DNA from 4 places in the Paenibacillus mucilaginosus 3016 genome. Region 3 is predicted to be linked to each of the others. Evidence: riboswitches for the same ligand, from Rfam matches in the RefSeq annotation. Region 3 holds a riboswitch; each other region holds the start of a gene.
What was found. Region 3 has a riboswitch for cyclic di-GMP ahead of sda (sporulation histidine kinase inhibitor Sda). Riboswitches for the same ligand answer to the same signal wherever they lie in the genome.
Positions count from the first base shown of each region.

Region 1: linked by a shared signal. The riboswitch ahead of PM3016_RS36020 (OmpL47-type beta-barrel domain-containing protein) and the one ahead of sda (sporulation histidine kinase inhibitor Sda) in region 3 are both predicted to bind cyclic di-GMP.
Region 2: linked by a shared signal. The riboswitch ahead of PM3016_RS14785 (EAL domain-containing protein) and the one ahead of sda (sporulation histidine kinase inhibitor Sda) in region 3 are both predicted to bind cyclic di-GMP.
Region 4: linked by a shared signal. The riboswitch ahead of PM3016_RS04325 (endo-1,4-beta-xylanase) and the one ahead of sda (sporulation histidine kinase inhibitor Sda) in region 3 are both predicted to bind cyclic di-GMP.

Region 1 is NC_016935.1:8,599,626-8,604,692, forward strand. It holds gene PM3016_RS36020 (OmpL47-type beta-barrel domain-containing protein) at 1-2,160, opposite strand, end outside; cyclic di-GMP riboswitch class I at 2,255-2,351, opposite strand; gene PM3016_RS39055 (hypothetical protein) at 2,572-2,733, opposite strand; gene PM3016_RS36025 (GlsB/YeaQ/YmgE family stress response membrane protein) at 3,194-3,451, shown strand; gene PM3016_RS36030 (cold-shock protein) at 3,738-3,962, opposite strand; gene PM3016_RS36035 (cold-shock protein) at 4,109-4,309, opposite strand; gene PM3016_RS36040 (methyl-accepting chemotaxis protein) at 4,572-5,067, opposite strand, start outside.
Region 2 is NC_016935.1:3,413,040-3,418,106, forward strand. It holds gene scpB (SMC-Scp complex subunit ScpB) at 1-323, shown strand, start outside; gene PM3016_RS14775 (DUF2953 domain-containing protein) at 446-1,129, shown strand; gene ytfJ (GerW family sporulation protein) at 1,278-1,787, shown strand; cyclic di-GMP riboswitch class I at 1,980-2,076, shown strand; gene PM3016_RS14785 (EAL domain-containing protein) at 2,222-4,687, shown strand; gene PM3016_RS14790 (SOS response-associated peptidase) at 4,854-5,067, shown strand, end outside.
Region 3 is NC_016935.1:5,862,955-5,868,021, forward strand. It holds gene PM3016_RS38815 (hypothetical protein) at 1-84, shown strand, start outside; gene PM3016_RS23940 (RCC1 domain-containing protein) at 237-1,400, opposite strand; cyclic di-GMP riboswitch class I at 1,601-1,688, shown strand; gene sda (sporulation histidine kinase inhibitor Sda) at 1,822-1,959, shown strand; gene PM3016_RS23945 (sensor histidine kinase) at 2,023-3,147, shown strand; gene PM3016_RS23955 (ABC transporter ATP-binding protein) at 3,351-4,466, opposite strand; gene PM3016_RS40165 (ABC transporter permease) at 4,469-5,067, opposite strand, start outside.
Region 4 is NC_016935.1:980,804-985,870, reverse strand. It holds gene PM3016_RS04335 (acyltransferase family protein) at 1-470, opposite strand, end outside; gene PM3016_RS40660 (acyltransferase) at 709-1,254, shown strand; gene PM3016_RS04325 (endo-1,4-beta-xylanase) at 1,359-2,483, opposite strand; cyclic di-GMP riboswitch class I at 2,592-2,677, opposite strand; gene PM3016_RS04320 (hypothetical protein) at 2,865-3,524, opposite strand; gene PM3016_RS04310 (DODA-type extradiol aromatic ring-opening family dioxygenase) at 4,089-4,862, opposite strand; gene PM3016_RS04305 (helix-turn-helix transcriptional regulator) at 5,000-5,067, opposite strand, start outside.

The DNA of each region.
Region 1 (5,067 bases), 2.7 Mb from region 3:
GTGCTCACCGTTCGTTAATTTGGAGATCGTAGCATAAAGGGAAGTCACTGTGGTTTTCAGTACCTTTTCCCCGTTCACGAGCTCGTATACTTTATAGCTGTTCGCATAGGTAGCGGCGGTCCAGGTAAGAGCCGCATCGTTGCCGTTCTGGAGCTTAACCGTCAGGTTGGCCGGAGGAGCCACGACCGGATGCACGACCGGTACGATGATTTCCGCACCGCTTGGGGATTCGCCCAGAGTATTGGACACCGAGTGAACGACATAAGTGTATTCCCCAGCCGGAAGGTTCGAGAACCCAACCGATGTTGCAGTAACCGTGTTCTTCAGCACTTTCTGATCGCCGGAAACCAGGTATACCTTATAGCTGTTGGCGTAAGGAACCGCGGTCCATTTCAGCGTCAGATCATTGCCGTTGGCAATGGTATGCGTCAGCCCGGTTGGGGCGGCCATCGTCTCACCATTCAACGTGAACGTAAGCTGTGTGCCCTCTGCCGATTCACCGAAGCGGTTCGAATAGCTGCGAACCTCGTAGGTATAGCTGCCCGGCTGCTGATTATAGAACGTGATGTTGGTGGTGGACACCGTACTCTTGAGCGTGCGCTGTCCATTGACGATTTGATACACCTTGTAAGAGTTCGCGTTGGCGGCCGCATCCCAGGACAGGACGAAGTCCGTCGCGTTCTTGGCCGTCTGGATCAGGTTGGCAGGAGGCTGCATCACCGGAACCTCGACGGAAATGGAAACTTCGCTGCCTTCAGCGGATTCGCCAAACTTGGAAGAATATGAGTGCACTTTGTACGTATACGTGCCGCTTGGCTGATTGGAGAACGTGACCGTCAGCGTGCTTACCGTGCTCTTCAGCACAGGCTGTCCGTCCACGATCTGGTATACCTTGTAGCCGGTTGCGTTCGCAGCGGCAGTCCAGGTCAGGACGATGTCATTCACATTCTGAAGCTTGGCGGCCAGTGCCCCTGGCGCACCCATGGTGACGGAGCCAACGGTGATCGATACGGAGGCCGCCTCGGCGGAATCCCCGTAACGCGTGCTCGTCGAACGGATCTCGAACGTGTAATCGCCTGCCGGCTGGTTCGTGTAGGTTACCGACGTGCCGGTCACCGTACCCTTCAGTACCGGCTGACCGTCTACGATCTGGTACACCTTGTAGCCTGTTGCATTGGCGGCGCCCGTCCAGGTCAGGACGATGTCATTCACGTTCTGAATCTTGGCTGCGAAGTTAGTTGGAGCAAGCATCGTAATGCTGCTTACCGTGAAAGAAACCTTGGCGCCTTCGGCAGACTCGCCGAAACGGTCGCTGTATGAGCGGATTTCGTAGGTATAGTCACCTGCGGGCAGGGCCGTAAAGACCGTGCTCGTGGTGGTTACCGTCTTCTGCAGTACGGGTTGTCCGTCGATGATCTGGTATACTTTATACGAATTGGCATAGGCGGCGGAGTTCCAGCGAAGCGTTACATCACTGCCGTTCGACAGCGTGTATGCAGGATTCGTCGGTGCAGCCATAACCGGTGTTCCCACGGTCACCTGAAGCGGATTGCTGCGCTGGGATTCGCCATAGAGCGAGTTCACAGCGGATACTGCATAGGTATAAGTTCCTGCTTGAGTGTTCGTTATAGTGAACGTCCGTGCAGCCGTAGTCGTGATCAGCGAGGCATTGCCATCGGCCGAAATGCTGTACAGGCTGTACGTCTGGGCGTTCGCGGAGGAACCCCAGCTCAGTACAATATCGTTACCATTCTGGATGGTGTGCGTCAGTGTTGCAGGCGCAGCCATCTCCGGATAAACGACATCCACTTGAACCGGAGCACTCGGTCCCGATTCCCCTTCGGCGCTCAGCGTCGACACCACGTAGGTGTAGCTGCCTTCGGCCAGGTTGTTCAGCGTGTAAGAGGTTGTCGTCGATTTGGCGAGGGGCTTCAACTGACCCTCTCCGATCTCATAAACCTGATAGCCTGTGGCTCCATACACGGAGCTCCACGAAAGCTTTACGTCATCCGGGGTCACAAACTGCGATGCCAAGTTGCTTGGCGGCAGGATGGACGAATTCGTTTCTGCGGCAAAGGCGCTTACTCCCGGAAGAATCAGTTGAAGGAGCAGCATCAAGGAAACAAAGAAAGAGAAATGCGAGCGATACGGTTTGCCCATGAATTTAGTCCTACCTTTCTTGGTGTGTGAGGGGCATTGGTCCAATAAAAAAAGAACCCCGGACAAGGTTCATAGGCATTGAGCTATGATTCCTTGTGGCAACCGGCTGCCTTCCATCAAGAGAATCCCTTGAGGGTTCAGGCCCTGTGGCTTTGCGTCACGCAGTTTCCTGCGTTTTGCCCTTTTCACTAGAATATGATTTGTACATCTCTATCATATTCGATTTAGGGCGAACTGTCTATAGAAAAGCACTAGGTTTCTAGGTACAAATACCTTAAATCATAAGTTTTTGTCGAAAAATATCGAATTACGCGCAAGGATCTCCTTAACTTGGAAAACCCTTTCCCCCGGCTGTTCACTTCACTTGCCGGTACCTGATAACTTACAGCTTTATTCCCCTTTATTACTCTGCTAGAAGAACCGATCTCTCCCCGAAAGGCCCGGCTCCACGCGGCCGATGAGCCGGCGGCCTGCGTGCCGCTCTTGGAAGCAGCCTATCTGCACGGTGTCGATGTGCACATCCAATACGTCGGCGGCACGGTGTCCGCTGCCGTCCTGTCTCTGCTGAATCACGGAGCCCGCATTCCCTATACAGCCAGACTCCCGGTATAAACCGGAGCCGCCCGCCTCGGTCTACGGATGCAAACGGCGCCCCGGGTCAACAGCGCCCTCAAGAAGGGGTTCCAACCAGCGATGACACCCCGCTTCGCCGAAGGATTCAGCACTTGCCGGCCGTCGGGAAGGAGATCTGAAGTACGCCGGGCACCTCATTGAAAGCTTTAAAGGCTTCGATAAGATGCAGGCCGCCTCGCCCTGTTCTCCGCCGGCAATCTGAGCAAGCAGTTCGTGATAGTGTCCGATTGATGGGTAACGTTTGAAGCCTCCTTCCCGAATTCTCTTGTCGCCGGTCTTTGCGGCTGCCCCTGTTCTTGTACGGGGACTGCTTCTTTTATCGGCGTGATTCTACCGCGATTTGATAGGTTAATAGTAAGCATCCAACGCTTCATACACAAATAAAAAGGAGGTAGTTCAAATGGGTTTCTTGTGGTCCTTGATTATTGGCGGTATCATCGGTTGGCTGGCTGGCATGATTATGGGGAAAGATCTCCCCGGCGGCATTATCGGTAACATCATCGCAGGTTTTGTAGGCGCATGGCTCGGTGGTCTTCTCCTGGGTGACTGGGGTCCGGAAGTCGGCGGCTTCTATATCGTCCCTGCGTTGATCGGATCGATCGCGCTGGTCTTTATCGTAAGCCTGATCCTGCGCTCCATTGGACGCAACAGGGTCTAACGAAGCGATACGGACAGCACTGCCGCCGCTATAGTGGAAGCCTTCGCTTTCACTATCACTTTCGACAAGATAAGCAAAGAGCGCCGAAGCTGGATACTTCGGCGCTCTTTGCTGTGCAGGAATAGAACCAGTAAAGACGGGGATCAAGCCGTGGGCTTTATGCCGCAGCAAGCTGCGTCGGTCCCATCCCAAGCCTTAGGACATGCAAAAAACGGTACGGCCCACTCCCAACCGGAGAGAGGCCGTACCGCTGTATAGGGTCATACTTCAGGAGCAGACAGGAACGTCAGGACATCGTAGCGCTTTTCTTCTTCGTTTCACGCTGGGGGACGACAAGCTGCGGGACCATCTTCATGCTTCGAACCATGGGGACATTGCACAGCGGGCAAGCCGGCACATGCTCCATCGCATAGTGATCCCGCATCCAGCTGCGGCAGCCTTCCTGCTCGCAGGACCATACCGCCGTGTTCTCGAGCGGCGCCGCGGGAGCAGGTTTTCTTCGAAAATACATGATTCTCCTCCTTATGATTTTCCCTCAGGAAAGGGGCGCTTCCACCCTGTTCTTCAGCCGAAAAACAGGAAGCCCCCCTTCCATTTGACCATAAAAAACTGCCCCTAACACCGGTTAAGGGCAGTTTTTCTTTTGCATTGTGGGTATTACAGCTTTACAACGTTCTCAGCTTGTGGACCACGGTTGCCTTGAACTACGTTGAACTCTACGCGCTGACCTTCGTCGAGGGTTTTGAAGCCGTCGCCTTGGATTGCGGAGAAGTGTACGAATACGTCGCTGCCGCCTTCAACTTCGATGAAGCCGAAACCTTTTTCTGCGTTGAACCATTTCACTGTACCTGTTTGCATGTGAGAAAACCTCCAAAGTTTGATTTGTAACATGTTCTTTTATCTTCATTTGAAATAAAAAATTCACACATTACAAAAGGTTCCATCTTACAAATGATAACCCTTTACAATATGTGAATTCAGGTTACAAATATATGATATGCTTACATCTTACCACAGCGCGAAAGGGATTGCAAGGCGTGTGCCCAGAAAAAAGAAAAAAAGTTATTCCATAGAGAAGAGGCTGCCGGCTCCCCGGCAGTCTCCCTGTCTCCTGGCTGCATTATACTTTGAAACGGCTGACCAGCGACTGCAGCTCCGCGGCCATATGCGCCAAGTGCTGTGAAGAGGCGGACATCTCCTCCATAGTCGCCAGCTGCTCCTCGGTAGCCGCCGAAACATGCTGCGTCCCCGCTGAAGCCTCTTCGGCGATCCGCAGAATCTCCCGGATGGTCTCCGTCATCTGCTGCGTGCCGGCGGCCATCCCGCGTACTCCTGCCGAGACTCCCGCCATGCGTTCGGCCAAGTCGGCCACAGAGCGCTCGATCTGCCGAAACGACCGCCCCGCTTCCTCTGTGCTGCCGATACCTTCCTGCACCTGAGAGGTGGTCTCACGGGTGGATTGTACCGCCTCCCGGGTCTGTTCCTGAATCCCCGTAACCAGCACATCCACCTCCTGCGCGGCCCGGATCGACTGATCGGCAAGCTTGCGCACCTCACTGGCCACCACGGCGAAGCCCTTCCCATGCTCACCGGCACGGGCGGCTTCTATGGATGCA
Region 2 (5,067 bases), 2.4 Mb from region 3:
TCGTGGCCTACAAGCAGCCGATCACGAGAGTCGAGATTGAGGAGATCCGCGGCGTCAAGGCAGAGAAGGCCCTTCAGACCCTGGTATCGAAGGATCTGATTCAGGAGGTCGACCGGGCGGATGCGCCGGGCCGGCCGATCCTGTACGGAACGACCAAAGCGTTCCTCGATTACTTTGCCCTCGGATCGATCGACGATCTGCCCGAGACCACGCTCTTCGAAGACGATGAGAATCTGGAGGAAGAAACACGCCTCCTGTTCGAGAAGCTTGAAGGCCAGCAGATTACGTTCGACGAGCTGGCATTGGGCCAGGAATCGCGCTAGGCGCATGCGTTTGGCAGATTAGGGTCACAATAACTCCTGTGGAAAAGAAGCGGACGCTTCTTGGTACCGGGAGTTTTTTTGTCGTATGCGTACTGTTTGCGGCAGGGGAGGAACGAATACCGATGATATGGGCTTGGGCAGCCGCAGGCCTGGCGGCCATCGCGATCGCGGCTTTGGTGCTGAGTCAGGTGACGATACAGATTGGTTTCAGCCAAAAAGGCAAGGATGAAGACATCACCGTCAATGCGAAGGCGCTGTTCGGCTTGGTGAAGCTGAAATTCGAGATTCCCTTCATCCGGTTTAAGAACCTGCAGGAAGGGTTTGAAGTGAAGGCAAAGGCCAAGCAGGTGAATTCAACCGCCGGGCAGCTCCTTGGCCAGGCGATGGAGAATATCGGACCGGAGATGCTGAGGAAGGCTTACGAGAACATCCGGAAGCTCCTCGAGAACACCTTGAATTTCAACGAGTGGCTGCGTCATATGCTCGGCCGTGTCCGATGCACGCAGATGGATTGGAAGACGACGGTCGGCATCGGGGATGCGGCGGAGACCGCTTTTCTCGCAGGAGCGTTTTGGGGGATCAAAACCTCGATTCTCGGGCTCTTGTTCCGCTACATTCCGCTGGAAGGACAGCCGCGGCTCGCGGTGGTGCCGGCATTTAACCAGACTCTGATAGCGGTGGAAGTGATGTGCACGTTCCGGATCCGGATGGCTTATATCCTTCTGTCCGGCGTGCAGCTGCTTTGGAGAGTGTTGAAGGTCAAGGGAGGCCTCAAGGCTTGGCGGAACGTGCTGCTGCCATCGTAAGTCGATGGATCGGTCCCGCCCCGGCTGTCTGCGCCCGAGGCGGCTTACGGCCTTGAGGCCCTTCGCAATGGAATACGGCCGAAGCATCAAGGGAAGCCTAACGAATGGCTAGTCAGTCTACACAACTTCTGATCAGGAGGGAACAGCGATGACAGAACATCCGATTCAAGGTCTTATGAAAACGGCCATGGAGAATATCAAGGAAATGGTCGACGTGAATACGATTGTCGGTGATCCCGTAGAGACACCGGACGGCAGCGTAATTATGCCGATCAGTAAGGTAGGCTTCGGTTTTGCGGCAGGGGGCAGCGAGTTCGTAACCACGGAAGAGGCTAACCCTCCGGGGCTTACCCGCCACGAATCCCACAATGCCCAGGTCGCTCTTCCGTTTGGCGGCGGCAGCGGCGGCGGCGTGTCCATTACGCCGATCGCTTTTCTCGTTGTAGGCAAGCAGGGCGTAAAGATCGTACCGCTCGATAACCAGACGCATCTGCTGGAGCGCCTGATCGATTCCGCCCCTCAGGTGGTGGACCGCATTCAATCCATGATGAAGAGCGGCGGCGGCGGCAAGTCGCAGGGCTCCGAGCAGAGCTCTTCCGCAAATGCCGGTGCGACGACGGTGACGAATAACATCGAGAATCAGAACTTTATCGTGTAGCTCCATTTCTTTTCATTTAAGCAGACGGCCAAGCTGCTCTCCTTGCGGGAGCGGCTTTATGCATTTAGGATGTCATAAAACTTTCCATCTGGTTCCAAAGATCTATAAAAATATTGAAATTATAGGATAAAAGAGATAGACTAACCCCGGCCTTCATGCTACTATAGGTAACAAAGAACTATACATACCTGATTACGATAAAGGCAAACTCATCGAAAGGTGGGGACGCAAAGCCACAGATCTAAAGCCTTCAGTCCCGCTGACAGGCAATGACCGCTGGGTTACCGAAAAGATACCGTACTTTCCGGTGATAGGCTCAGATCGACGGCTGCTCTTGCTGAAGGGTGGCTTTTTTGATTTTGGTTCGGATCCCCGCAAGGACCCTCTTCCGACAATTCAGGCCGCCTCATCCTACCCGTTATGGAGGGCTCATCATGTCTGGAACTTATAATGTCTATCTCGTTCTCCTCTCGTATCTCATCGCTTTTATGTCGGCCTATTCGGCCTTTGATCTGGCGCGCCGGCTCTCCGCCGCCGCGGCCCGCGTTCGCAGGCTCTGCCTCGGCCTGGCGGGCGTGATTCTCGGCATCGGCATCTGGGCCATGCACTTCGTAGCCATCCTGGCTTATGAAACTTCTCTGTCTATTCATTATGACAGCTTGCTGATGCTTCTTTCCGTCGGTTTTGCCGTTACGGCCTCCTGGGCCGGACTGGCTGGCGCCAGCCGTCCCGCTCCCGGCCTCCGGCGTCTGCTCGCCAGCGGATGTATCGTATTCGCCGGCGTAGTGGGGATGCACTTCATCGGCATGGCGGCCATGGGGATGGGCGGTGATCGTTACCACTGGCTTCTGCTTATGCTGGGGGCGGCAATCGGACTTGCCGGATCGTTCGGTGCGTTGTTCGTGTCCTTCCGTTCGCAGCCTGCGGGAGGCAGGAACTCCTATCTGCGCCGGCTGCTCGGTGCCGCCATGATGGGCGGGGCGATTGCCGGCCTGCATTACCTGAGTATGGAGGCCATGACGTTCGGGTCCGTCGGACACCTCCATCAGAGGTTCCGCCACGCCGGCCATCAGGATGAAATGCTTGGTATTATCCTGGCGAACTGCATCATTTTTCTGCTAAGTATCATCGTGATTCGGGGCTATTTCCTGGACCGGAGGTACCGGGAAGGCGAGGCCTTCCGACTGGCGGTGCTGGAGTCGGCGCTGGACGGCATCCTCCTGGTGGATCACCAGGGCGGCATTATGGAGTGCAATCCGGTGATGGGCGGAATGTTCGGGTACCCCCGCGAAGAGCTTGCTACCCTGCACCTGACCGATCTTCTTGAAGTTCCGGCAGGAGGCAGCGGGGACGGTGGGCTGAGCACGGAAGCGGAAGGGCGGGAGGGGCCGTCCGGCTTCGCACTGCCCGTGGAAGCGATCCGCGGGCTGCTGGACAGCCGCGTCGAGACGACGGGATGGCGTGCCGACGGCACGGCCTTCCCGGTGGAGATCAGCCTGACCCGGACTGAGGGCTTCGGCCGTCCGGTCTTCACCGTCTTCGTCCGGGATATTACCGACCGCAGAAAGGCGGAGGAGCACATCCGGCAGATGGCGCTGCGCGACCCGCTGACGGGGCTCTACAACCGCTCCTACCTTCAGGAAAAGCTCTCCTCCGCGCTGAGCCGCGCGGAAGGAAGCCGGGGGACGATTGGGGTGATGTTCCTCGATCTGGATGGCTTCAAGTCGATCAACGATACCTTCGGCCATGACTCGGGGGATATGCTGCTTCAGGAAGTGGGCGAGCGGCTGCTGCACTGCGTCCGTGAAGAGGATTTGGTGTCCCGGCAGGGCGGCGATGAGTTTATCGTCATGCTCAGCGGAGTGACCCCGGGAACAGCTTCGAGCATTGCCGTGCGGATGATTGAGGCGCTGGCCCGGCCTTTTTATTACGCCGGCAGGGAGATGACGGTGACGCCGAGCATCGGTATTGCGCTTTATCCCTCCGCCGGTACGAGTGCCCATGTGCTGGTGAAGCATGCGGATGCGGCGATGTACCAGGCCAAGCTGAACGGGAAGAACCATTTTCAATTCTATACGGCCGAGATGGAGGCGTCCCTCTCGCAGCAGACGAAGCTGGAGGCCCGGCTCAAGCTTGCCCTGCAGCAGGACGAATTCCGGCTGCACTACGCGCCGGTCATGTCGGTGCAAACGGGCCGGCTTCTCGGAGTGGAGGCGCTGCTTCGCTGGGAGCGGGACGGCGTCTTGATTCCCGCCGGACAGTTCATAGCGGGGGCGGAGGCGACGGGGCTGCTTCCCGGTATCGGACGCTGGGTGCTGCGTGAGGCCTGCCGTCAGCACCGGAGCTGGAGGAATGCCGGTCATCCGGCCGTGACGATGTCCGTGAATATCTCGGCCCGCGAGCTGGCTGAGGAAGACTTCGTTGAAGGCGTAGGCCATGCGCTGAAGGAGACGGAGATGCAGGCGGAGTGGCTGCAGCTTGAGATTACGGAAGAGATCGGCCGGGGGAGGGCCACGCGGCTGTGCGATAGACTGAAGGAGCTCAAAGCCCTCGGCGTCCGGCTGTCGCTGGATGACTTCGGCGCGGGCGCCGCTTCGCTGAGGTTCCTGCAGCTGGCTCCGGTGGACGAACTGAAGCTGGACGGCAGGCTGATCGCCGCGCTGGGGGAATGCCCCGCCCGTCAGGCCATGCTGGAAGCGTTGATCTCTTTGGCTCACGGCCGCGGCATGCAGGTGATCGCCGAAGGGGTGGAGCGTTCCGGGCAGCTCGAGAAGCTGCGGGAGCTTGCCTGTGACGGGGCACAGGGGTACTGGTTCGGTCAGCCGATGGCGGCGGGAGAATTTGAGCGGCTGCTGAGCTACGAGCGGTTTCACCGCAAAGATTCGAGCCAAATCTCCTGAGCGGCAGGCGTGCCGGAAACAGCGGGATCAGGGCATAGAGGCGATTTTTCGTGTATGTTTAATCTTACAGCGGGCAAGGGGGAGGCGGGCTTTACTTGCCTCCTCCTCCGTTTTATAGTAAACAGAAAGGTCATAAACAACGGCAGAGAAAAGGGAGGTGCCACGGATGTGCGGCAGGTTTACGATCACCGTCACATGGGAGGAGCTGCTTCTCCGGTTCATGCTCGATCCCCGTCCCGGGGCGTACCAGCCCCGGTATAATGTGGCGCCGGGGCAGTATATCCCGGCAATCATCGGCGGAGACCCCTCCTTCACGGGTGCTGCGCCGAACCGGTTCGGCGCTCTGCGCTGGGGCCTGGTGCCCTCCTGGGCGCAGGATG
Region 3 (5,067 bases):
ACCGACGCGGCCGGACGCATCGTCATTCACGGGGCGGACGGCGAGTTCTATTATCTTCTCGCGGACGAGAGCCTGACCGCTTAAGCTCGGTCCACTATGCAAGGTCAGCTCCAAAAAGCCCCGTAATCTGCCGCAACGATGAACCGGTGCGGCAGGTCAGGGGCTTTTTGGATAGGGGCGGAAGAAGGAAAAGTGAAGGACGCGGCGGACCTGCGCCTTATCTGCTCAGACAGCCGTTACGGCAGCTTGACCTGCACCGGTGTCAGTGATTTGCGGAACGTAGCGTCCCCGAGCTGGCCGAGCGCATTCTCCCCCCAGGCCCAGAGCGTACCATCCTTTCGAAGCGCGAGATAATGGCTCTCCCCCGCTTCTACTGCGATAATGTCTCGAAGGCCTGCCCATGGTTGGGGAGTATCCCATTTCATCGTCTCCTTCGATCCCGACGCCCAAGCCGGGTTCAATCCCCAGAAATATAACGAGCCGTCCTCACTTAAAGCGAGGGTGGAAAAAGAAGTTGTGATCACCTCGGTTACGTGACTAAGCCCTTGGATTTTGACCGGCTTCCGGATCACCGGTTTATCCCGGTCGGATACAGGTTCGGTCTGAGGTCCAATCTGATTGACCACATTATTCCCCCAGCCCCATACGTCGCCATGCTTGTCTATGGCCATAAAGTGGCCCGCCTCTTCGCCTTGAGACAGCTTTACGATCCCTTCCAGCCCTTCCACCTTAGTGAATTTCTTGTCTGTGTTCAGGTTAAAGCCCTCGAACTGCTTCCACTGCCATACGGTTCCATCCTTTTTAACGATAACAAGAGAGCCAATGCCTGCCGAGATATCGACTGCATCCGACAGATCGGAAACGGGACTCGCTTCTCCCGTACCATAGGGCGGATCGATCCACATCCATACCCGGCCTTCCTTATCCAGCGCGGCGTACAGGGACATGCCGGCAGATACTTTCACGATATTGGATAACCCCGTGATCTGCTGGGGGACGGAAAACTTCGACCCTCCCTCTCCCGTCATCGGGTCGATCACCCAGTCGCAGGACCAGGTCCACACCGTCCCGTCCTCTTTCAGGATCAGATTCCGCTTCACGGAAGCCGCAACTTGTTTTGCGCCTGCGAGACTCATGATCCTCTCGGGCTTGTTGTCGTGAACGATGGTCTCCCCGCCGGTGACCTGTGCCTTATTGCCCCAATACCACAGGGACCCTGCATCATCCATGACGACATTGTGCCTGGCGGCTGAGGAGAAAAAGAAATGCGCTCCTTCCGCAGCAGGACCCGCCGCATCCTGGGCCGAAACCGGTCCTGCCGCCGTCAGCAGCAGGGAGGACAGCAGCAGGGAGGTCCCTAGTAAACGGGTACGAGAAAAGGATTTCTTCCGATAATTCATCCTAAAACACACTCCTTATTTCTATATATGGATTTAATTTCCACAAACTTTTAACGCATCTCCCCGCTCACTTGTTGCATTTTTTCTATTTTTTACCTGTTTTTCAGGGCAAAAGACTCGTTTTGTAAGGTGAAATGTATCGAAAGCAGGTCTTGGAGTCTATACAAATACGCCAGGAATCAATACAATAGAAGTATAACTTCCGACAAAGGCAAACTCCTCTAAAGGGGAGGACGCAAAGCCACGGGCCTACCGAACATCCTGTTCCACGGCTGCCGGGCTGCCGTTAGTCTAACCCAAGCGGCTGTACTGTCTGCAGGGGCAGTCCATGCGTGATCAGCGATCATCAGAATCTGCACCATTCTACCTTGGCACAAATCTTCTGATCTCGTGAGAATTTGTCCTTTTGGAGGTTACCAGCTTGAATCATTCCCTTGAAAAATTATCGGATGAAGATCTTCTGGAGGCCTATCTCCTGGCTCTCGATTTGAAACTGGAGCCCAGCTTCATCCGCTTGCTGCGGGATGAAATCGACCGCAGACAACTCCATATGGATTGATACACAAAAGGAGCATATGCAGGCAGGATGTCTACTACCCTTCAAGGATTGCTGTTAACGCGAATGAATCCCATCATCACTCAGTGGGTCAGCGGAGTGGAAGAACGCTTTCCCGGAAGGTATGATTCCGCAGAGCTGCTGCGGACGGCCGAATCCTATTTTCACCTGGTCAATGACTGGCATATCCCTTTGGAGCTTCACCCGCTCTTCCCGGTGATTCCGGCGCTCACCCGCTATCATGTATCGATGAGCACGCCGCCCACCCATCTTTTGGAGAGCTCCCATCTATGGCGTTCCATCCTGCTGGCCTCCTCCACCGAGCTGTATACGGAAGGCCTGGTTTCCGGAGACGAGCTGATCTCCGACATGCCCCGCATTCATGGGCGGATCGATGAGATCCAGTATGTGATATCCTCGGGCTTCTGGGAGCATTCCCAGCGGCAGCTCGACTCGGCCATGACCCAGATGCACAAGGAGCGGCTGCAGATGGCCGGCAAGCTGGCGGCCAGCATGGCGCACGAAATCCGCAACCCGCTGACCACGATCTCCGGGTTCCTGAAGCTGCTGACCTCGAAGATTCCGGCCGAATCGGCAGGCGCCGTGAAGCATTACGTATCGATCATTCAGGAAGAATTCAACACGATCCAGATGCACATCAACAACTTCCTGAACTTCTCTAAGAACAAAGAGCAGGAGCCCTTCCGCGAGGTCGGCATGGAAGAGCTCATTCTGGGCATTGTGAATCTGGTTGCACCGCGTCTCAGCAGCGAAGGCATCGAGCTGCTCTCCGGCGTGGAAGGCCCGAACATCCGGCTGCGCGTACAGCAGGTCGGGATGCAGCAGGTGCTGATCAATCTCATCAACAACAGCATCGATGCGGTACAGCACATGGAGCCCTCCGAGCCCAAGATGATATCCATCCACGGCTTCGAGGACCGGGATCACACCTATATACGGGTAACGGACAACGGCCCGGGCATTCCCCCGGACGTCAAGGACAAGCTCTTCTCGCCGTTCGTCACGAGCAAGACCACCGGCACCGGGCTCGGCCTTGCGATCTGCAAGCAGCTCGTAGAGCAGCACGCCGGCGTGCTCTCCTTCGACTCCCGTCCCGGCGAGACCTCCTTCACCGTCAAGCTCCGCAAAACCGGTGTCGGAGCGGTTCCCGTCAACAGTGCTTCCGTATGATACGGAGTACACCGCAAGATCAAATCGAGCCCTGGCGAGATTTTGATTCTTGTATGTGAAGCGAAGCCCGCTGCGAAGCCGGCTTTTTTGCTTTTGTCCGCGCGATGAGGCGGAACACAACCACCAAAAGACCAAGGGCCCTCGCGGTCCCTTGGTCTTTTTGGCGCTGCCTTCCGATCCCCTTCTTCCGCCCCGCCATCCGATCAGGCCTGAGGGAAGGAATTCCCTCCGCCCCAGTACACCGTGACGTGGGAGCCAAGGGCGAACCGGTCGGTGGCATGGATCTCCCACACTTCCGTGCCCGTGTCGACGTAATAGTGGTATTCACTGCCCTGGAACTGGGCGGCGGTCACCCGGCCCGGTATGCCGCCTCCGCCAGCGAAGCCCAGCATCAGCTCGCCCGGCCGGACCGGCATCACCCCGTGCTGCCGGAAGGCAGGCGGCGGCTCCTCGCAGGCCCACAGCTCCGCCGAGCCTCCCGCCCGCGGCCGGAACCCGCCCTCTTCCCAGCTGCCCTCCACCAGGTTCGCCTTCGAGACGAACCGGGCGGTGAACGGAGTCTCCGGGCGCATGTACACTTCCTCGGGAGGGCCCGCCTGCTCGATCCGCCCCTGGTTCATCACGATCACCCGGTCGGCCATGGCCAGCGCCTCTCCCTGATCGTGGGTCACGTATACGACCGCGGCCCCGCTCAGCCGGTGCGCCTCCTGGATCTCCCGGCGCATCTCCACCCGGAGCAGGGCATCGAGCGCGCTCAGCGGCTCGTCCATCAGCAGCAGCCGGGGGCGGGGCGCAATCGCGCGTCCGAGCGCCACCCGCTGCTTCTGGCCGCCGGAGAGCTGATGCGGCCGGCGGTCCGCCAGGGCCGAGAGGCCGAGCGCCTCCATCACTTCGCGGACCCGCTCCTCGCGGGAGGCCGCCGGCTCCTGATGCCGGTTGTGCCGCAGCGGAAACCGGATATGCTCGGCCACCGTCATGTGCGGCCAGAGCGCGAAGTGCTGGAACACCATGCCGAGGCCTCTCTGCTCCGGCGGCACGAGCACGCCGCCTCCGGCGACAAGCGTCCCGTTCATCCGAATCTCGCCGGAGCTCGGGGCCTCGAAGCCGGCGAGCAGGCGCAGCAGCGTCGTTTTGCCGCAGCCGGAAGGACCGAGCACCGCCGTGAATTCGCCCAGCGCCAGGCTCAGGTCGACCGGATGCAGCGCCGGATCGCCGCCGAACGTCTTGGAGGCGCCCCGCAGCTCGATCAGAGGAGCTGCCTGGGGCTGCCTTCCGGCCCCTCCCGTTTCCGTTCGGGCGGCCTTTATCGTATTTCCCATGCTCATGCTTTCCTGATGCCTCTCTTTCCTGCAAAATGCCGTATCCCCGCCATCAGGCCACAGCCTGCCCCCAGCAGGAGCACTAGAAGCGTCGACAGCGCCGTGGAATACACCGTGTCGCCCCCCTGCTCGAAGCCGAAGACCGTGATGCCGATCGTCTCGGCTCCCGGCGACCAGAGCAGCGCGGAGACCGTCAGCTCCGTCAGCGCCGTGAAGAAGACGAGGAGCGCGCCGCCGGCCAGGCCCGGCAGGAGCAGCGGCAGCAGCACGGTGCGCCAGACCGCCGTACGTCCGGCACCGCCCGCCCGGGCCGCCTCCTCCATCGAAGGGTCCACTAGGGCGAACGCCGCCAGGCCCGCCCGCAGCTGCAGCACGAGAAACCGGCAGACATAGGCGATGAACAGGATCGCCCCGGAGCCGTAGATCCCCGGATTCCATCCCGGCAGCGGCTCCATCCAGGTCAGGATCATCGCCAGTCCGAAGACGATGCCCGGCAGGGTATAAGGCAGCGCGAGTCCAAGCTCCGCGGCTCTTGTCCACCGGGATGGCCGTCGGACACACAGATAGGCGATCGCCGTCCCGAGGACCAGGATGACGGCCG
Region 4 (5,067 bases), 3.9 Mb from region 3:
ACCCATGGGCCAAACCATTTCCTGCTCATTAATAGAAGGCAGAACACCAAATACAAGAAGACCTCATACCTCAAAGTCCATGCCACTCCAAGAATAGGCTGGGCGGTATCAGGCAGCAGCAAGAAAGACTTCAAAATATGGGGAGCATTCAGCTGTTCGCCAGCGAATATTAGTAAGACCAGATAACCCATGGTAACAACCCAGTAAAGCGGGATAAGCCGAATGAAGCGTTTGAGCAGGAAGGTCTTAACCTTCTCAGGACGGTTAAAATCTTGCCGGTGAATGTAGTAAATGATGAATCCGCTAAGTACAAAAAATAAATCGACTCTCGCATATGGATAATCAAAGGGCTCGTAGATCAAAGCTTCGATGTTGTACTTCTGAAGCAAGATCCGGTCCGTATGATGAATGACCACCATTAAGGCAGCCAGACACCGCAGAAATTGCAGAAAATGCAGTCGTTTTTTCAAACCGATGAGCCTCCTGATAACTATTGGGATATAAATTCAATCTCTTTTCTTTCATTTGCTTTACACTACTTTCCTATCAAGTTCAAATGACTTGTTCATTTTGAATTAAAATTCTACATTTTTCAACATATTTTTATAGATTCAACCAAAGTTGATGTTACTTATTGCCTATATCGTCCTGTGCCATTACAATCAATAGAATCATGTTAACGCTGGAACGAAACTGGAGGCATTGAAAATGATACGAAAAATGAAGGAGCTCCTCAAAAAAGCACGCGGGGAAATATCAACGGAGCAATTGATCAAAATGGGCTTGACCGTAGGAAAAAACTTCAACCGCAGGCCGGGATGTATTATTGATTATTCCCATTGCTTTCTCATCACCATTGGGGATGACGTTACTTTTGCACCACGTGTGCATATCTTGGCCCATGACGCTTCAACAAAGGTGCATCTCAATTACACCAAAATAGGTCTCGTCGAGATTGGCGACCGCGTATTCATTGGCGCCGGGGCGATTGTCCTGCCTAACGTAAAGATCGGAAATGACGCGATCATCGGAGCGGGTGCTGTCGTCACCAAAGATGTGCCTGCAGGATCGATCGTGGCCGGAAGCCCGGCGCGTGTTGTTGGAAACACAGCGGAGTATATCGAAAAGAATAAAGAGCTTATGACACTAAGCCCCGTATACGACCATACGTGGACGCTGTCACACGGAATAACTCCAGAGCAAAAGAGAAAAATGAAAGAAGATCTTAGAAACAAAATTGGATTCATCGAATAGAAAGAATAGCCAAGCTCCCTCTGCCCTAATAAGCAAGGGAGCTTTTTAGTGATGATATAATAAAAGAAACCGGCAAAATTTGCCGGTCCCCATCTTGTGTTCTATTATTTTCTGAGCTGCTCCATAACCGCATTGTAAGCCGGCTTCTTCCCGAAGGAATCGTCGAAGAGCAGAGGGTACTCACTGAAGCCGGTATCCTCATTCAGCCAGCTTTGGCTGTCGTTCAGGCCCCACGCGATAAAGAATTTGCAGCTCGGCAGGCTGAGTGCCACTTTCATGACGTTACCATATACCGCTGCGGCCGCATTCATCTTCTGTTCCATCGTCCCCTGGAACGTATGAGTCACGAGATCCATCTCCGTAATATCGGTGTCGAGCCCGAGTGCCGCGAAGCGCTGGAAGTTGGTTTTCATGTCATTGTAGTTCAGGCCGTCAATTGTCAGGTGCGTCTGGAATCCGATTCCGTCGATCGGTACCCCTTTGCTCTTCAGATCCTTCAGCATCTTGTAGATCGCGTCGGACTTTTCATTCTTCACTTCCGAGCTGAAGTCGTTGTAGTACAGCTTCGCCTGCGGGTCTACTTCATGGGCAAAGCGGAATGCCATCTCGATGTACTCCGGTCCGATATTGTTGTACCACACGGTCGGACGGTACTGGCCGTTCTGCCAGAAGGCTTCGTTCACTACGTCCCATCCGTAAACCTTGCCTTTGAAGTGCTGAACGGTCTTTGTGATGTGGTCCTTGAGAATGGCGATCCATTCTTCCCTTGTAAACTTGCCGTTTTCCACCCAGGATGGGAGGGAACTATGCCATACCAGCGTATGGCCTCTTACAATTTTATTGTTCTTCAGCGCGAAGTCCACCAGCGCATCGGCTTCGCTGAAGTTATAGATTCCTTTTTGCTTCTGAATCACACCCATCTTCATCTGGTACTCCGGTGTGATCGTATCGAACTCTTGATTGAGCACGGCCGCATATTCGCTTTTGTTAACGAGCCAGCTCTGCGTCGCTACACCGATATGCTTTCCTTTCGCTTGAGCCGCTTCCTTGAGCGTAACCGCCTTCTGTTCCTTCTTGTTCGAAGTCTTGGCAACGGAAGATGTGGCGGCGGAAGATTTGACTGCGGTGGCAGCCATGGCTGTCGAAGCGGTAAAGTCAGCAAAGGAAGCCGCGGCAAGCAGATTTATCGTAAGCAGGGAAGTAACTGCAATGTTCCATGTTCTCTTCATCGGGATCACCTCTAAATGGTTTAAAGGATATCCTTAGCGGAACGAAAAATAGACTTATCCATTGAGCCGGATAAGCCTATTTGCAGTTTCACAAATAACTTACTTTCAACCGGCAACTGGCTGGCATGGTCCTAAAGACTGTAGCCCCTGTAGCTTTGCGTCACTGGCTTTCACCAGTTTTGCCTTTGTCGGATATTTATTTTTGTTCGTTAAGGTACTATCTGAGTAGGATTATAACATCCGAACCCCGAAATGTATAGTACTTTATACGCATTTTTCCACAAATATCGACCTTGATTTTGCTTGTCAGTCCTGCATTCCACGGATGCAGTGAACAGCTCTCTGCACACAGATGCCAAAAGTACCATGAACTATCTGTCCCTATGCTTCTCCTTCATCCCCCGCATAATAAGCGAACACCGTCTCGATCGGCTTAAAATACAGGTGTCCGTCCGGCCAGGCTTGGAAGTGCAGATCCATCCGCGAATCCTCCCAGTTCTCGGGGGTGCCCGAGGTATGGAGCTTGCGCGGGCTCAGCGGTTCCTCCACCACCTTGGGGAATTCCTGATACCCGAAGAGCAGGTTCTCATGCATGGCGATCATCTCGTACTTGTTCCCGAGGAAAGCCCGCTCCTCCTGCAGCTGGTAGTGATAGTAGATATAGCTGCTCATCATCTCCGGCCGCAGATGGGCGACACGCCCCACTCTCTGCTCCACCGGCGCCTTGCGCAGCCAATGCTCCCGGGAGACGGGCTCGTTGAAGTGAAAGACGTCAATCATCGGCACCCATTTCCGAAGCTCTTCGCCCCCGGGCCAGTCCATGAGAAAGGGGCCGGCTTCCCCCGCCAGCTCCTCCGGCGCCACATCCGCTCCGGTACATTCATAATACAGGAACAGCCGGCCCTCCCAATGAAACGCTGCCGCCGTCATCAGCCTGCCGCCGGAAACCAGCCGGCGTGCTCCCTCGTTGTCCCGCAGGAAGGCGAGCCCCTCGCTTTCCCTGCCTTTGGCCAACTGTCCTCTATAGATCATTCGTTTCATGAACATCCGCTCCCTTTTTCCCCGAATGATTCATTCATACTATAAGCAGCGGCATTCAGCAATAAGACAATCCTGCACCCCTTGCATGATCTTGTACCGCCGCACCCGAAATTATCTCTAACATCACCACCCTCCAATACAGACAAAAAGAGCATGGATCGTTATCCATTCCAGCTATCGAAAGGCGGGAACCCCCCCCTGCAAGCGCGCAACAAACTTATGCTCAAAATGTATTCCTTTCTCCTGATGATCGGGATCCTGCCTCAGTTCGCCATAAGGAATACCCTCATGGCTCTCAGTGTACTCGTTACCGGTGCCGTGTTTGCACGGGGATGTGCGTTCCTGACCTATCGGACCGAACGGCAAAACAGCGTCACAAGCTCGATGACCTGGTGGCCGAGCTGACGGCGATCGCAGCCGATTCCGATTCGGAGACGAGCGGAGGGTGAGATAAACGGCTTCACCGTCCTTTAAGGACGATGCGTGTTTATTATTTTTCAAAAAAAGAAGGAGCGTCCTCCCCCCGGGAAAACGCTCCTTCTTTGGTATGCGCGGTGGTGTGCCTTACGCCTGCTGCAAGCTGAGATAGCTCAGCGTGCCCAGATCATAGCTGCGGTGAATGACTTCCGGCTCGCTGCCCTCCGCCCCTGCGCCCAGTGCGATGAAGAAAGGCACGAAGTGCTCCGCCCGGGGGACGGCCTGGCGGGCATGCGGCGCAAGCTCGGCGTAGCGGAAGAGGCTCTCGTAATCCTGCTCTTCCAGCCGGGCGAGCAGCCAGTCATCGAACTCGACCGCCCATGCTTCGGGCGTGCTCTGGCCCCAGCGGAGCATCCGCAGGTTGTGGACCGTTACTCCGCTGCCGATCACAAGGATCTCCTCGCGGTTCAGGCCGCGAAGGGCTTCGCCGATGCGGAATTGGTCCTTCGGCGCGAGGTAAGGGTTCACCGACACCTGTACGACCGGGATGTCCGCCTCCGGATACATCCGGTGGAGCAGCGTCCAGGACCCGTGGTCGAGCCCCCGCTGCGTATCCTGACGGACCGGAATGCCGGCCGCCTTCAGGCGATCCGTTACCAAGCCGGCCACAATCGAGGATCCCCTGGCGTTGTAGCGAACCTCATAGAGCTCGTCCGGGAACCCGCCGAAATCATAGATCGTCTCGTACACTTCATCGGAAGAGGATACCGTTGTTATCTCGCTCTCCCAGTGGGCTGTAAAAATAACAATCGCTTTGGGCCGGATGCCTTTGGCAAGCCTTCCCAAAAAACGCGCATACTCCGTATCTTCGATCGCAAGCATGGGAGAACCGTGGGCAAGGAACATCGAGGACGGAATCATGACAGCATCTCCTTTACTATTTTCATATAGTTACTTTATGTAAGTTAGTATATAACGATATTATATTGCTGTCAACAATATTCGAGTGTCTGTCCGGCGGCCAGTCCGCAGTTACTATCCCCTCCCTCCCCTTCCACTTATTCGTGGGAGAACCGCTTGCGGTACATCCGGGGGGTGACCCCTTCCTGCTTCGTAAAGCAGGAGG